Regions from separate parts of the Blautia sp. RTP21359st1_E11_RTP21359_211015 genome, predicted to be linked through region 2. Evidence: riboswitches for the same ligand, from Rfam matches in the RefSeq annotation. Region 2 holds a riboswitch; each other region holds the start of a gene.

Region 1 (3,283 bases), on a different contig from region 2:
TTCAGAAGACTCTTTTCGTTCAGTGTCACATCTCCGGATATCACCTTTCCATTTCCTGCAAGCAGATTCATGATCGTCAGAGAGGTAACTGACTTGCCGCTTCCACTTTCTCCCACCAGAGCATGGATCCTTCCGCGTTTTACTTCCAGGCTGACATCTTTTACTGCATGAACCATTCCGTGAGATGTCTGAAACTCCACATGTAGTCTTTTTACCCTTAGGACATCATTTTTGGGCTGTTCCATTCTGTATTCCCTCCCCCAGATAATTAAATGCCAGAACAATGATCATGATCAGTATGCCCGGATAAAACATCAGTCTTGGATAAGTCTGGATATAACTTCTACTGTCACTGAGCATGATCCCCCATTCCGGTGTCGGCGCCTGCACACCAAGGCCGATAAAGGAAAAACCGGCAATTGACAGAATGATCGAACCGATTTCCATTGTTGCCAGTGCGATCACAGATGGCAGGATATTTCTCAATACATGCCTAAATATGATCCTTGCGTGGCCGCAGCCGCCGGCTTTTAGTGCGGTCATATAATTTTTATTTTTTTCCTGAAGTGTCAATGCTCGGGCAAGCCTTGCATATTCTGCCCAGGATACGACCGATAAGGACAGAATCAGATGAGCGCCGCTGGCTCCTACGGTTCCTGCAATGGCAAGTGCCACAATAAAGACCGGCATAGCCATAAATACATCAATGATCCTCATAATTATGGAATCGATTTTTCCACCTACATATCCGGCAAACAGTCCGATCGGCACCCCGACACATACAGTAATCAGAAGCACCGTAAAGCTATAGCTCAGTGAATACCGGCTGCCCCAGAGAAGTCTTGATAAAATACATCGTCCCAGCTGATCAGTACCTAAAGGATATGCCGCCGACGGATTCTTTAATTTTATCGAAACATCCACAAGCAGTGGATCATGCGGCGCCAGTACAGGTGCAAAAATAGCTGCCAATGCAAAAATTATGACCACCATCAATCCTATTTTTGTTTTCGGTGACCGGAATACCTGTTTCCAGTACAGATTCTGGATCATGCTTTTTTCTGTTTTCTGCTTTCTTCTGCTTCCCATTCTATGATCTCTCCTTTACTTTAACTGGATTCGCCGGTCAATCGCAGAATAGGCGATATCCACAAGAAAATTTAATACTACAATGCCAACAGCCAGAATAAAGATAAAACATTGTAGCACCGGAGTGTCTTTTGAGATCACGGATTTCAATGCCAGATTTCCGATTCCCTGAATTGAAAAAATACTTTCTATCACAGCTGAGCCACAGAAAAAACCGATCACAATTGATACCAGACGTGTAAGCACAGGAATCAGAATATTTTTCAGACCATGACGCAAAATTACATTTACAGATGACAATCCCTTAGCTCTGCTGGCACGTATGTAATCCTGCTTCAGCACCTGTATCATATTGGTACGGATCAATCTCGTCATAATTCCAAAGAAACTGATATCCATGGCAAATGCCGCAAGAATCGGGATGCCTCCGGCATCTCCTCCGATCACGGAAATCACTTTTAGCTTTACTCCAAATATATAGAGCAGCATCAGACCGATCCAGAAAGACGGCATAGATACACTGAGGGACGACAAAATGCGAATGACTTTATCCAGAACTCTGTTTTCATAAATTGCCGACAAAATTCCAAGAGGGACTGACACGATCATCAACAATAAAAACGAAGTAACTGCCAGTTTAAATGTCTGTGGAAAATATCTTTTTAATTCCTCAAAAGCCGGTTTTCTGGTAGAATATGATTTTCCAAAATCGCCATGAAGTGCCTGATCCAGCCATTTCCCGTATTGTACCAGCACCGGCTGATCCAGTCCTTCCTCATGCCGTACTTCTTCTACCTGCTCCGGTGACGGATGCTCATATTTTTTCTCCGCCAGCACTCTGGCCGCATCACCTGCCGATATAAAACTCAGCATAAAAATAATAAATGTAACCGCCAGCACTACCGGAATCATAAATATAAAACGCTTTGCAATTACTTTTCCCATTTTCATTTCTCCTCATTTTTCATCTGTTTATTCGGTTAAAATAAAAAAAGCTGATATGATCCAGCATCATATCAGCACAAAAAACAAACCTCCACCTCAGGCAGAGCTTATTCCTTCTGTATCCCATCCGAATCAGAATTCTTCTGTCAAAAAGGCAAGTCTCCTGACTCCAGTTCTTCCTACTTACCATCTTCCCGGATCTCTCCAGTGATATTTTGGTTTTCGTCCCTGTCACAGTAGCGGTGGCTGTTCTGGCATTTCACCAGATTCCTTATTAAGTACTTTGTACACCCTTCTGACTATTCAATTTTCATAGTTGCAATGAATAAATATTATAATATCATACTTTTCTTTTTATATAAATAGTTTTTTGTCAAATATAAAATATCTGAACATTTCATAGTGAAACCCGGATATTTTCTGCCTGTATTATTATAGATCCCTTAAGTAAATAACATTATGTATGAACGGTGACTTCTTTATATTTCCGTATAATGATCATATAACTTACGAATAATAAAACAGCTGCACTGCTCCATGCACAGATCTCTGCATAGTATATTCCATCTTCACCGATCAGTTTTGGCAGCAGCAGCGCAACACTGACACGCATGATAAATTCTGCAATGCCGCTGGCAAGCGGAATCAAAGTATTACCCAGGCCCTGGATAGCGGAACGATACACATACAGCAGATACAGCACCCACAAAAAGACAGCCATGATAAACAAATACTTATATGCTATATCCAATACCTGTCGGGTCTGATCCGGTTCACCGGATACAAACAGGGACAGTACATTACGTCCAAACAGTACCATCATGCCGGAAATGAAAGCCGAAGTGAGCACTGCCATATAAGTGCCGCTGCGCACGCCTTTTCGAATCCTCTGGTATTTTTTTGCACCAAGATTCTGGCCCACATAGGTTGTAATAGCATATCCATATGAAACGGCAGCCATCTCCAAAACCCCATACAGCTTGTTCGATGCCGTAAATCCCGCCACAAACAGAAAACCAAATCCATTGATCACATACTGTACCACAAGTCCTCCCACGGAGATGATCACATTCTGTATCGCAAGAGGAACCGCCAGTTCCAAAAGCCGCAGGCTCATAGAGGGCTGCCTGTAAAAGTCCTTCTTTTCCAGGCGGATATCCGGGATTTTACGTAATACGATCAAACAGTACAAGGCAGAAAATCCCTGCGCGATAACGGTCGCCACTGCTGCTCCGGCTATACCCCAGCC
Region 2 (3,283 bases):
AAGCAGAAACAGTATGAGGCAATGAAGAAACGTATCCAGTATCTCTATGAGAAGGGTGGAGACGATGCATGGTTCCAGATGATGCTGAATGCAGAGAACCTGTCTGACCTTCTTACAAGAGCAGAGTACACACAGAAGACTTATGAGCAGGACCGTAAGAGCCTTGAAAAATATTCCAATACGATCCAGCAGGTGGCAAACCTGGAGGCACAGTACACACAGGAGAAGGCAGAACTGGAGGGAATGAAGCAGGAATATGAGGCAGAGTCCCAGAACCTGCAGGCACAGCTGGATGAGAAGCGTGCCACATCCGCAGATTATGATAATGAGATCGCCTACGCACAGCAGCAGGCTACAGATTATGCCAACCTTCTTGCAGAGCAGACTGCAGAGCTTCAGAGATTAGAGGCTGAGCGTATTGCAGCAGAGGAAGAGGCAAGACGTCAGGCCGAGGCTGAAGCAGCAGCGAGAGCACAGGCTGAGGCAGAAGAGGAAGCAAGACGTCAGGCAGAGCAGGAAGCACAGCAGGATGAGGCGGACGAGAGCGAAGACGTACAGTACGATGAGGACGGCGACGTGATCGAGAATGCAGATGAGGATACTGCAGAAGATGACACCGAGGATGTGGATGAAGATGCAGACAATGGTGAGAATGATGATGCGTCCGAGGATACTGAGAATACAGAGGATAATGCAGACGCAGATTACGATAACAGCACAGACGCATCTGAAGAAAGTGCAGAGGACACATCTAATGCAGAGGATACATCTTCAGACAGTGACAGTTCTTCTTACAGCAGTGGTTCCGGATCTTCTGTTGTGAATTATGCTACACAGTTTGTGGGAAATCCTTACGTATGGGGCGGAACAAGCCTTACCAATGGTGCAGACTGCTCCGGATTTGTACAAAGTGTCTATGCGAACTTCGGAGTCAGCCTTCCGAGAACCTCCTATGAGCAGCAGAATGCAGGTACAGAAGTATCCTACGCAGATGCACAGCCGGGAGATCTGATCTGCTATGGCGGACACGTGGCTATTTACATGGGTAATGGCCAGATCGTTCATGCATCGAACTCTCAGGACGGGATCAAGATCAGCAATGATGCTACATACAGAACAATTGTATCTGTAAGACGTCTTGTATAATAAGAACGTACAACAGAAAATAAAAATACAGCAGCCCGACAGTAGTTTGTCGGGCTGTTTTTGACGTCGGAAAAAATATTGAAAACCCATGGAACGGATTGAACAGCAATAAAATATGCTCAAAAATGTATAAATATTGAAAACAGTATTGACATATAATTAACAGGATGTTATTATAATGTCAGTATAATTCCATATTGAACATAGCAAGTGCTGAGGATAGCTGACAGTTATATATTGATTATCAGAAGTCCACAGAAAAGGGAATCAGGTGTGAAACCTGAGCGATCCGGTCACTGTAACGGAGGAGCGAATCTCATAGTCCATTGTACATATGTATGAGAAGGAGAGAGGAGTCATGATCCCGGAGCCAGGAAACCTGCTTGTTATGGCGAGGTTAAACTTCCGTGTAAAGTGTAACAACCATTTCAGGGACTCCGCACCCCTGGGACGTTGTCTACTTTTTTACGAGAGTAGGCATTTTTTTATGGAATGCGCCTGTTCATATGAATTATACATGATTAAATGGCAGGCGATACTACTCCGGATACATTCGTTCCCTCCGCGCACTCATGAACGGATTATATTTCTACCCCGGGGTGGCATCGCTACCTCTTTTTTTATAGGAAAAAATTATGTGTGGTTATGTCAGGAGAGGAGAAAAGAGCCATGGAGAAACCATACTGGGAAGGCAAAGAATACTCTTACTTCAGCCACAAAAACTGTGAGTATTTTCCGTGCCATAAAGGGGCAGATCCGGAGAACTTCAATTGTCTGTTCTGCTATTGTCCTTTATATGCACTGGGAGATAAATGTGGTGGTAATTTCCGCTTTACGGAAAGCGGGATCAAAGACTGCACCGAATGCAAGCTTCCTCACAGAAGAGAAAATTTCGGATATGTTACAGGTAAATATAGCGAGCTTGCGGAAATTGTACGGAAGCAGCGGGAAAAATAAAAAACAGGCCAGTTCAGATACAGGAAAATGTATATTCCTGTGTTTGAACTGGCCTGTTTTGTTTGGAGTGGACAATATCTGTTATCTGTCGGAAAAGATACAGAAGATCATTCTCTGGTTTGGAGAAAAACCTTGAGTCTGGGAATCTGGTTGTTGAGGATCAGCTGTTCCGGAAACATGGCCTGATGAACAAACTCAGCAGCACAGGTAAAATCTCCGATATGCTCCGGGCCATGGCTGTCACTGGAAAGAAGCAGCGGCAGATCATATTTGCGGCAGCATCGAAGGATCTCGAAACAGTTTTCTCTTGTGTCGCCACGATAGCCATAAGGTGCAAGAGAAGCTTCGTTGATCTCAAAGATCGTGCCGGTTTCCCTGGCAGCCCTTGCAAGCGCATCATAATTAACCGGGTAATGAGTGTTATCACTATGTCCGAGGATCTTTACACAGGGGTTTTTCATTACATTGATAAAAGCTTCTGTGTTTTCGGCTCTGGTACCGCAGCGGTAATTCCAGGCATGCATGCTGGCAATGGCGTAATCAAGTTTACATAATGATTCCTGATCTAAATCTACCGTTCCGCTGCGGTCAAGGATATTCAGTTCAATTCCGTAGAGTAATTCTACACCGAAATGTTTTTTGGGAGAATAGGTAAGGCTGCGGAAATAGGAGGAAGTTCCGGCTGCCAGAGTGCCGGGACCGTGATCAGTGATCCCGAGAAGCCGGAGACCTTTCTCGGCAGCTGCGCGTGCCATGTTGGTGATGGTACATTCCGTGCCGTGACCACTGGCGATGGAGTGGGTATGCATATCAGAAAGATACATAAAAATACACCTCTTTTACTGTTTGAGAACATGTGACAGAGCGGAATACGAATGTCCGCTTTGCATAAATTTTTTCTGAAAAACAAAGGAATTCCTATATAAATCCAAGTATGGCAGAGCAGAAAAACAAAGTCAATAGAGAAAAACATAAAAATACAAAAAACAAATAAAATCAACAGGGCGCAACCGATAAAAACCACAAAAACAGCTATAAACACATGTTGGATTTCGTTGACATCGAAGTAGGGGTAAGGTATAATAAAACTACATGAGCACATAGCCGGACAGGAGCGGTTCTGGAAGCGTAGAGGCAGACAGATCACCAGAAACAACCGGTTATGAGAAAGGAGAATCAT
Region 3 (3,283 bases), on a different contig from region 2:
GTTCCTATACCAATTATCTTTTTGATAAAGGAATCGACAAGATTTTGAAAAAAGTCGGTGAAGAATGCACAGAGATCGTCATTGCAGCCAAAAATCCGGATAAAGAAGAGATTAAATACGAAATTTCAGATTTTCTTTATCATATGATGGTACTCATGGTGGAAAAAGGAGTCAGCTGGGAAGAAATCACCAAAGAATTGGTAAAAAGATAAATTATATATCATTCAGGAAAAAAGCTTTTGTACGTCGGATCAGAATGAACGGTTACGAAAGCTTTTTTCTGTTTTCCCGGAATCTTAAAAGAATATGTACAATTTCGGTTAGGCATGATATACTTATCGTCAAAAGTGCGGAAATATAAAAAAGGAAAAGGGAAACAACCAATGATCAAAATTGATGACTGGGTGATTGAAAAAGGAGAGAAGGCACAGGGGAAAATTAAGATCACAGGATACGGCATAGCAATGCCGGCAACTGTGATATGCGGAGTGAAAGACGGACCGACGATACTGATCACAGCAGGAATACACAGTGCGGAGTATGTGGGAATCCAGGCGGCAATGGAACTTGCAAAAGAATTTCAACCGGAAGAACTGAAGGGAAATGTGATCATCGTTCCACTGGTCAATGTCAGTGGCTTTGAGCATCGCACCATGAGTTTGGTCTATGAGGATGGCAAGAACCTGAACCGCGTTTTCCCCGGAGATCCTGAGGGAACAGCTGCAGATCGTATTGCCTATGCTATAGTAACAAAGCTTTTTTCCATAGCAGATTATTATATCGACCTGCATAGCGGAGATGGGTTCGAACAGCTTCATCCCTATGTTTATTATGTAGGGGTTGTAGATGAAAAGACAGCAGAGAAATCATTACATATGGCACGGCATATCGGCGTAAAATATGTGGTCCGTTCCACAACCGCCACAGGTGGCGCCTACAATTATGCTTCTTCTCTTGGAATTCCAAGTATTCTCATCGAAAGAGGCGGACACAGCTACTGGACCTGGGAGGAAGTAGAACAGGATAAAAGAGACGTCCGTCACCTTGTTTTTCATCTCCAGGGAAAGAAATGTCATGGTCTGAAGCATTACCGTCAGATGCTTCTTGAAAATGTAGTCTATGAATATGCGCCGTATACCGGATGCTGGTATCCATCCAAGAAGCCTGGAGAGTACTTCTTTAAGGGAGAAGAATTGGGTGAACTGAGAGATTACTATGGAAATTTACTTTACACATCTATTGCAACTGAAAACGGAGTCGTACTTTATCAGACAGCCAGTCTGAACATTATTGAAGACGGACCAATGATCGCATATGCAGCGATCACGGAGACTCTGACCTGATAGTAAACAACCTTTTCAGAACGCTTCTGTCTGAAATCATATTGAAACAGTAAGAAAACCGGGTTTTACCATTTGCTATTCTATTTGTAAAAATAGCGAGGTAAAATCCGTGTTTTTTTAGCAGATCAGATAAATCCAATTGTCAAATCCCCCATGGGGGATATATACAATTCAAGCATCTTTAACAAAATTTATGAGTTTTCTAAAAATATAACATTTTTCCATAGACATAAACTATAGTTTTATCATATAATGTTTCAGTAATTTGACAGCATTTGCTGATTTTCACATCAGCCGTTGTAAGTTCTGAGAGGATTAATAGGGAAACCGGTGTAAATCCGGTACGATCCCGTCACTGTAAGGGGAAATCCTCAGACAAAGTACCACTGGTCGAGTGCGTGAGAAATAGACCGGGAAGGTGTCTGAGGGTAAGGATCCTAAGTCAGGAGACCTGCTTGCAATTGTTTTAAAATGATTCTTACGGAAGATAGGAAGCATATTTATTTTGTGTGCCCGTATTTCGTCACGGGCTTTTTTCGTGCAAATTTTCTAAAATTCCATGCATATTCTGCATATTAAGAATCCAATAGTTTCTTTTATCTAACTAAATTAAAACGGCAATGTTAAAATCGCATCAAATGAGGAAAGGAGTAAAACGTGACAAAGAAACAAGTAGGAAAAAGATTTCTCCAGATCATCATTGTATTATTTGGAATCAGCTTTTTCACATTTGGACTGACCTACCTGTCACCTGGTGATCCTGCGGAGATCATGCTGACAGAGTGTGGTAATCTTCCTACACCAGAGCTTCTGGAACAGACAAGACATGAGCTTGGCCTTGATCAGCCCTTTCTCGTGCAGTATGGTTCCTGGCTGAAGGGTGTTGTTACAGGAGATATGGGACAGTCCTATTCTTTCAAAATGCCGGTAACAGATAAACTGGTATCCTGTTTCTGGCCGACGCTGAGGATGTCGTTGCTGGCACTTCTGATGATGGTCATTATTTCCATACCGCTTGGAATCCTGGCCGCTGTATATCAGAACAAATTCCCAGATTATTTTGTGAGAGGGATTACCTTTGTGGGAGTATCTGTTCCAAGCTTCTGGCTGGGCCTGATCCTTCTCAGCATCTTTGGTGTTCAGCTTCGCTGGATCAATGTTGCCGGGGGCAGTACGGATTTTAAATCTATGATCCTCCCGGCGCTGACTCTTGCACTTGCCATGTCTGCAAAATATACCAGACAGGTAAGAAGTGCAGTGCTGGAGGAACTTCATCAGGATTATGTCACAGGTGCAAGAATGCGTGGAATCAAGGAAAGCGTCATTCTCTGGAAACACGTTCTTCCTAATGTTATGCTTCCGCTGGTAACGCTGCTGGGGCTTTCCCTTGGAAGTCTTCTGGGAGGTACTGCAGTTGTAGAGATCATTTACAACTGGCCTGGAATGGGAAATATGGCAGTAAAAGCAATTTCCTGTCGTGACTATCCTCTTGTACAGGGCTATGTACTCTGGATCGCAATCCTGTACATGTGCATCAACCTGCTTGTGGATCTGTCCTATACTTATCTCGATCCAAGACTTAAGGAGGATAGATAATTGAAAAAGGTATTACGAACATTCAAAGAAAATAAACAGTTCACTCTTTTCTTCATTCTGGGTCTCGTGGTGATCGGAATTGCGATCTTTGCGCCACAGCTCTCACCATATGATCCACTGGATGCAGTTATGACCGAATCACTGCAGGAGCCAAGTTCCGCTCATCCGTTCGGAACGGATAAGCTTGGACGAGATCTTCTTTCCCGTGTTATCTTCGGAACAAGAACCTCTCTGATCATGACCTTATGTCTGGTTGCGGTGATCTTTGTCATCGGTACATTTTTAGGAGTTATTGCCGGATATTTCGGCGGCGTTGTGGATGCAGTGATCATGCGTATTGCAGA

The links. Region 2 has a riboswitch for cobalamin ahead of AB5026_RS01385 (cysteine-rich small domain-containing protein). Riboswitches for the same ligand answer to the same signal wherever they lie in the genome.
Region 1: it holds a riboswitch for cobalamin, as region 2 does, so the genes downstream of both, AB5026_RS07560 (ABC transporter permease) here and AB5026_RS01385 (cysteine-rich small domain-containing protein) in region 2, are expected to answer to the same signal.
Region 3: it holds a riboswitch for cobalamin, as region 2 does, so the genes downstream of both, nikB (nickel ABC transporter permease) here and AB5026_RS01385 (cysteine-rich small domain-containing protein) in region 2, are expected to answer to the same signal.

Annotation. Positions count from the first base shown of each region.
Region 1 covers NZ_JBDGAB010000015.1:68,385-71,667, reverse strand. Annotated here, with positions in the region: gene AB5026_RS07570 (ABC transporter ATP-binding protein) at 1-245, opposite strand, end outside; gene nikC (nickel transporter permease) at 226-1,089, opposite strand; gene AB5026_RS07560 (ABC transporter permease) at 1,105-2,034, opposite strand; cobalamin riboswitch at 2,170-2,344, opposite strand; gene AB5026_RS07555 (MATE family efflux transporter) at 2,492-3,283, opposite strand, start outside.
Region 2 covers NZ_JBDGAB010000002.1:130,793-134,075, forward strand. Annotated here, with positions in the region: gene AB5026_RS01380 (NlpC/P60 family protein) at 1-1,146, shown strand, start outside; cobalamin riboswitch at 1,378-1,548, shown strand; gene AB5026_RS01385 (cysteine-rich small domain-containing protein) at 1,816-2,103, shown strand; gene AB5026_RS01390 (phosphatase) at 2,211-2,927, opposite strand; gene AB5026_RS01395 (glycyl radical protein) at 3,282-3,283, shown strand, end outside.
Region 3 covers NZ_JBDGAB010000009.1:39,767-43,049, forward strand. Annotated here, with positions in the region: gene hisIE (bifunctional phosphoribosyl-AMP cyclohydrolase/phosphoribosyl-ATP diphosphatase HisIE) at 1-212, shown strand, start outside; gene AB5026_RS04980 (M14 family metallopeptidase) at 384-1,343, shown strand; cobalamin riboswitch at 1,628-1,817, shown strand; gene nikB (nickel ABC transporter permease) at 2,001-2,939, shown strand; gene nikC (nickel transporter permease) at 2,940-3,283, shown strand, end outside.